2 regions of the Pseudomonas xanthosomatis genome follow, and region 2 is predicted to be linked to the other one. Evidence: riboswitches for the same ligand, from Rfam matches in the RefSeq annotation. Region 2 holds a riboswitch; the other holds the start of a gene.

Region 1 (3,405 bases), 1.7 Mb from region 2:
GTACTTCAGCGCGCCCTTGCCCAGTGCCTGGCAGCCTTCGAACAAGTGCCCCTCGATCATCACCCCCACCAGCGAGCGGTCACCGGCCAGGCGCTGCTGCAGCACATCCTCGAACACCGCAGGCTGGCGCGCCGGGTCCTTGCCGCTGTTGGCGTGGCTGCAGTCGACCATGATCCGCGCCGCCAACCCCGCCTTGGCCAGCCCCAGGCGCGCCTGGGCCACGCTGTGGGCGTCGTAGTTGGGGCCCTTGTGGCCACCGCGCAGTACCAGGTGGGTGTCCGGGTTACCCAGGCTTTCGATGATCGCCGGGTAGCCCTGGGCGTCCATGCCGAAGTGGCGGTGCGGGTGGGCGGCGCTGCGCATGGCATCGCAGGCGATGCCGATGCCGCCGTCGGTGCCGTTCTTGAAGCCCACCGGCAGCTCCAGGCCGCTGACCATTTCGCGGTGGATCTGCGACTCGGTGGTGCGTGCGCCGATGGCGGCCCAGCCCAGCAGGTCGTCGAAGTAGCCGGCAGCCACGGGCTGCAGCAGTTCGGTGGCAACCGGCAGGCCGCGCTCGATCATGCTCAGCATCAGCCCGCGGGACAGGGCGATGCCCGAATGCATGTCGTCGCTGCCATCCAGGTGCGGGTCGTAGGCCAGGCCTTTCCAGCCGACCGTGGTGCGGGGTTTTTCCACGTAGGCGCGCATCACCAGCAGCAGCTTGTCGCTGACATCACGGCTGAGGGCGGCCAGGCGGTCGGCGTATTCCAGGGCCGAGCGTGGGTCATGGATCGAGCATGGGCCGACCACCACCAGCAGGCGTTCGTCGCGGCCTTCGAGGATGGCGCGGATGGCCTGGCGCTGGGCGTGGACTTGCTGGGCGAGTTCGGTGGGCAGCGGCATCTGCTGCTTGAGCAGGTGCGGGCTGGGCAGGCGCTTGCTGACGGTGGTGTTGGCAGCTTGCGGTTGGGTCAGGGCGAGGTTCGAGGCTTGCATGGCGTGTTTTCCCTGGGCGGACGGCGGGTTGTGGCCCGCGTGGTCGGCCCTATCGAGGTGTTCGACAGGTCGTCAAATTAAGTTGTTGTGCGGCATTGCCACCGAAAATCGACCGAACGGAGGCGGCAGGCTGGCCCGAACGGGATTGGCTAAATCGCCAGGCATAGGTGCTTGGGTAGGCGTAAGTGGCGTAGTTCATGAATCTGTCCTCAAGATGAAGCGTTGAAATTGATGGGCCGGAAAAACAAAACCCCCGGTCGGGGAGCCGACCGGGGGTTTGAGTATTCTCGTGTTCGGCGGCCCCTCGAAAGTGGGCGCCGGGTGGGTTATCGGCGCCTGTCAGCTAAACCAATAACCAAAATAAAAGGGTGCAACGACGTTACGACCGGCAACGGCCAGCACGCGGTGCGCAGGGCGACCGGTGTTGATGGCGGGGTTGCGGGTGTGTTTCGGCATGTTGCTCTCCAGTGAATGAGCCCGAGCTTACTGCACCTGGGCGAGAGCATTCAATGGGTTTTCGCTATCGGAGCGATTTGTGATACCCCCATCGCGGGGCAAGCTCCGCTTCCACGGCAGGCGGCCAAGCTTTGAAACTCACACTTTTTTCACAGGGCACTGGTATCATCGCGCCACTCTTTGGGGAGTAGCCTGCCTTCACACCCTGTGAAGGTGCCCTGGTCAACACATTTGGCAACCTGCCATGGCCAGCGCGTCCACCCGGATTGGCGAGACCAACGACCTTCCTGTACCCGTGCCGGGCGTGCAGGTGGCTGTCGTTGACTCGTTGCCCGGCTGGAGTCCGAACCGTTGAATCCCATCTCTCTTGTCTTCCTCGCTTTCGCCATGTCCACCGATGCCTTCGCGGCCGCCATCGGCAAAGGCTCGAGCCTGCACAAGCCACGCCTGCTCGAAGCCCTGCGCACCGGCCTGATCTTCGGCGTTATCGAAGCCATCACCCCAGTGGTCGGCTGGTTGCTGGGCCAGGCGGCCAGCCAGTATGTCGAACAGTGGGACCACTGGATTGCCTTCACCTTGCTGGTGGCGTTGGGCGCGCACATGGTCCATGCCGGCCTCAAGGCCGATGACGAGGAAGAAGAAAAACAAAGCCAGCATTCGTTCTGGATCCTCGCCGTGACGGCCTTTGCCACCAGTATCGACGCCCTTGCCGTGGGGGTTGGCCTGGCCTTTGTCGATGTGAACATCTGGGTGGCGGCTGCCGCCATCGGGTTGGCCACCATGACCATGGTCACCATCGGCACCATGCTCGGCCGCGCGCTGGGCTCGGTTGTCGGCAAGCGTGCCGAGATCGTGGGTGGTGTGGTGCTGATGCTGGTGGGTGCGACCATTTTGTATGAGCACCTGAGCGCCGTTTGAGCCTGAGGCCCTATCGCGGGCAAGCCCGCTCCCACAGGGCCCTGCTAAATCAATGAGTTATGTGCAGTTCTATGAGAGCCGGCTTGCGGGCCATGAGGCCGGCGCAGGCATTAAAAGACATGACTCTCAACCCCAAGCCCAATCAGCGCGCCAATGCCTGATTGGGCTTGTAGAACAGAAAGTGCCGGGTCTGCGCCGTTCTGCGGTAAGCCTTGGCCCAATCCGGCTTCACATTGCGATCATGAAAGTACAAGGCTCCTCCGGTAGGGTCCTTGAGCTGCTGGTTGAGTGCCTTGCGCGCGATTTCCTTGGCCACCCCGTAACGTTCCGGCTCCTCGACCTGGTCAGGGCGCCCGTCACACCACCAGGAGAACTGGCAGCTCTTGCTTTCCACTCCCTGCTTGACCACTGCGCAGATGCTGTCGGGAAAACCGTCATGGCCCAGGCGGTTGAGTACCACGCTGGCCACGGCACTCATGTCCTTTTCATCGGCACCTTTGGCCTCCCAGTAAATGGTGCGTGCCAGGCACGTGATGCTGTCGTCCATCGGCGCCTGGCCGGCCGGGTCCACGGCCTGTACCTCGGTGGGGGTGATGGTTTCGGCTTTTTTGGGCGGCGGGGCATCTTGCAAGACCTTTTCCTCCAGCACCTGCGCCTTGTCTTCGGCGACTGCGGCCTTTGGACTATCGGCCGCGAAGAGGGGGGCTGCGAGCAGGCTCAGGGCAAGGACGGACAGCATCATCGAAAGGCGCATGGTCAGTTATCCGCAAGGTGGGCTGCCTGTGAGTCTAGTCGTACCGCTTCAACCCAGGGTCAGGCTCAGCACCAGCGGTAGCGTCACGGCGGCGGCCACGGTTTGCAGGGCGATGATGGTGGCCATCAAGGGTGCGTTGCCGCCCATCTGCCGAGCCATTACATAGGACGACGACGCAGTCGGCAGGGCCTGGAACAGTACCGCCACCACCGCAGCCTGGCCCCCCAGCCCCAGCAACCGGCACAGCCCCCAGGTGGTCAGCGGCATGACCAGAAACTTGAACAGCGAGGCGGCCACCA
Region 2 (3,405 bases):
TGCACAAGGGCCTGGGTGCGCTGGCTGGAATACACGGCGTAGAGCACCAGCGCTGCGACAATGCTCAGTACGACGGCGCCGGCCAGGGCCGCCACGGAAAACTGGATCGACTTGAACTTCATGAAAGGCTCCGCACGCAAGGGAGGTCGTGTGCTTGTGTTATCGGCGGGCTAATACCTAAGCATGAGAGCAGAGGCGCAAATCTTACCTGTGGCTCTGGCGGCAGAGGGCGTCAACGCCTAGGATACGCGGCACGTAAATAGGGAGTGTTTTCATGCGTAAGTCATTCGTTGTCAGCATGTTGAGCGCCAGCGTCCTGCTGGGCGGCTGCCAGGCGGTCAATACCACCAGCGGCGGCGCCGTTGGCGTCGAGCGCAAGCAGTACATGTTCAGCATGCTCTCGACCGATGAGGTCAACCAGATGTATGCCCAGTCGTACCAGCAGACCCTCGGTGAGGCGTCGAGCAAGGGCGTACTGGACAAGAACAGCAGCGATGCCAAGCGCGTGCAGGCCATCGCCGACCGCCTCATCGCCCAGGCTCCACAGTTCCGGCCGGATGCCGCGCAGTGGAAATGGGAAGTCAATGTGATCAAGAGTGACGAGCTCAATGCCAACTGCGGCCCGGGTGGCAAGATCATCGTCTACACCGGCCTGATCGATCAGCTCAAGCTCACCGATGCTGAAATTGCCGCGGTCATGGGCCACGAGATCGCCCACGCCCTGCGCGAGCATGGCCGTGAAGCGATGTCCAAGGCTTATGGCGTGGAAATGGCCCGTCAGGGCGCCGGTGCACTGTTCGGCCTGGGCCAGGACAGCATGGCGCTGGCCGATACCGTGGTGAACTACTCGATGACCCTGCCCAACAGCCGGGCCAACGAGAACGAAGCCGACCTGATCGGCCTGGAACTGTCGGCCCGTGCCGGCTACGACCCGAACGCCGCGATCACCCTGTGGAACAAGATGAGCAAGGCGTCCGAAGGCGCGCCGCCTGAGTTCATGAGCACCCACCCGGCCTCCAGCAGCCGTATCGCTTCGCTGCAGGCGGCCATTCCGAAGGTGATGCCGCTGTATCAGGCGGCCAAGAAGTAAGTCACTTCTGGCAGGGCTGCCTTGCAGCCCATCGCGGCACAAGACCGCTCCTACAAGGGACCGTACATTCCTGTAGGAGCGGCCTTGTGCCGCGAAAGGGCCGCACAGCGGCCCCCTTTCAAACGGTTAGCCTATCCAGCCGCTGGTCTTCATCGCCGAATACACGGCAACCACGGCCAGCACGAAGAACGCAGTCGCCGCCAGGCGACGGATCAGCGTCAGCGGCAGTTTGTCAGCGGCAAAATTACCCGCCAGTACCACCGGCACGTTGGCAATCAGCATGCCCAGGGTGGTACCGATGATCACCATGATCAGGTGCGGGTACTGGGCGGCCAGCATCACCGTGGCAACCTGGGTCTTGTCGCCGATCTCCGCCAAAAAGAACGCAATCAACGTGGTCAGGAACGGGCCGAAGCGCCGCGCCGGGTTCTCGTCATCGTCCATCTTGTCCGGCACCAGGGTCCACAACGCAGTGGCGGTGAAGCTCGCGGCCAGGACCCAGTGCAATACCGATTCGCTGAAGAAACCACCTACCCACGCTCCCACGGCGCCGGCTGCGGCATGGTTGGCCAGGGTGGCGGCGATGATGCCGGCAATGATCGGCCAGGGCTTGCGAAAACGTGCGGCAAGAATGAGTGCGAGCAGTTGCGTCTTGTCGCCGATTTCGGCGAGGGCAACGATGGCGGTGGGGACGAGCAGCGATTCCAGCATCAGGATTCCTACGGGGGCGGGTCGACACGGCTATGACACGTACAGCCTCCCCGCCCCGGGTAAGGTGTGCGTGTCATAGGTCTTGTCAAACCCAGGCCCGTCTGTGCGGACCGCGGGTCGTACGCGCCATGGCCTGTGGGCCAAGTATGTTGACGCGTACCGGGCGAGCAGGGCGCTCGCGGGAGACTACTCCCCTAGGACGGAGCGGATTCTGCCTACGCCCATGGCTTTAGGCAAGCGCTGTTTTTCAACCGCGCGTGGCGCGGTAAATGCGAAAACCCATGGCCTCGGCGCGGGTTTCGCAGTTGCCCAAGGCCTCCTGGATCAGTGGCTGGTAACGCAGGAAGCTGTTGGCGACAAGCCGCATTTCGCCACCTTTTCGCAGGTGTTGGCCGGACTTTTTCAGCAAGTTCTCCGCTGCCTGGTAGTGCGTGTGCACCCCGGTGTGGAACGGCGGGTTGCTCAGAATCAGGTCCAGGCCCTGGGGCGCGGCGTCGATGCCGTCACCGCTGATCACCTCGCCCTCCAGGCCGTTGGCGGCCAAAGTCAGGCGGCTGGCGGCCACGGCGAAGGCGTCCACGTCCAGCAGCGTCACCTGGCTTTGCGGGTAGCGGCGCTTGACCGTTGCCCCGAGCACGCCGGCGCCGCAACCGAAGTCCAGCACCTGGCCGACCGGCAGGCCGTCGAGGTGTTCCAGCAGCAGTGCGCTGCCCTTGTCCAGGCGGCCATGGCTGAACACCCCCGGCAGGCTGACCACCTGCAGCGGGCCGTCGGCCAGCGCCAGTTCGAAGCGTTCGGCCAGGCTTTCCAGCGGCTTGGCTTCAGGGGCGTTGTCCACTGTCACCTGCCACAGCTGGCAGTGCCGGGCGCTGTCGAGCTTGCGTGGCTTGCCGAAGGCTTGCAGTTGCTTGGCCGCGCCCTCGATGCCGCCGCGTTTTTCGCCCACCAGGTACAGGGTGCGCCCGGCCAGGCGCGAGGCCAGGGCGTTGAGCAGGTAGGCCGCCAGTTCGCGGGACTTGGGCAGAAACAGCACGGCGCTGTCGAAGGCCACGGCGGGCGCCTCGACGCCATGGTGGCAGCGGCCGGCAAAGCGGCCCTGCAGCAGCGCCTGGTCGCCGGCGTGCCAGGTCCAGGCGTGGGCCTGTGGCAGCTCGGCGAGCAGGCCGTCGGCGGGGGCTCCGGCGATCAGCAGCGGACCCTGGAACAGGTCCGCCTGGCGGAGCAACACTTCACTGCGCGGGTCCATGGACGACGCCTCCTGAAAAAAGTGGCGCAGTGTAGCAGAGCCCGGCCCGGGGCTCAGCTGACCACGCGGCGTGGCTGGCCTGCGAAAAAGGCCTGCACGTTCTCGGCCAGCTGGCCGACGATGCGCTGGCGCGACTCCACCGCGCCCCAGGCGCTGTGCGGGGTGATGATCAGGCGCGGGATATCTGCCGCCAGCAGCGGGTTGCCGTTGACCGGCGGCTCGACGCTGAGCACATCGGTGGCGGCGCCACCCAGGTGGCCGTTGCGCAGGGCGTCGGCCAGGGCCTGTTCGTCGATCAGGCCGCCACGGGCAGTGTTGACCACCAGCGCGCCCTTTTTCAGCAGAGCCAGTTCGCCGG

Evidence for each region. A riboswitch is a leader RNA that binds a small molecule or an ion and turns the genes downstream of it on or off. The one in region 2 is predicted to bind manganese.
Region 1: it holds a riboswitch for manganese, as region 2 does, so the genes downstream of both, mntP (manganese efflux pump MntP) here and KSS93_RS25400 (TMEM165/GDT1 family protein) in region 2, are expected to answer to the same signal.

The regions. Positions count from the first base shown of each region.
Region 1 is NZ_CP077075.1:4,104,989-4,108,393, reverse strand. It holds gene KSS93_RS18155 (3-deoxy-7-phosphoheptulonate synthase) at 1-978, opposite strand, end outside; yybP-ykoY riboswitch at 1,605-1,777, shown strand; gene mntP (manganese efflux pump MntP) at 1,786-2,352, shown strand; gene KSS93_RS18145 (cell wall hydrolase) at 2,495-3,106, opposite strand; gene KSS93_RS18140 (AEC family transporter) at 3,155-3,405, opposite strand, start outside.
Region 2 is NZ_CP077075.1:5,756,960-5,760,364, reverse strand. It holds gene KSS93_RS25405 (M48 family metallopeptidase) at 275-1,090, shown strand; gene KSS93_RS25400 (TMEM165/GDT1 family protein) at 1,217-1,798, opposite strand; yybP-ykoY riboswitch at 1,889-2,008, opposite strand; gene KSS93_RS25395 (methyltransferase) at 2,049-3,047, opposite strand; gene KSS93_RS25390 (2-hydroxyacid dehydrogenase) at 3,101-3,405, opposite strand, start outside.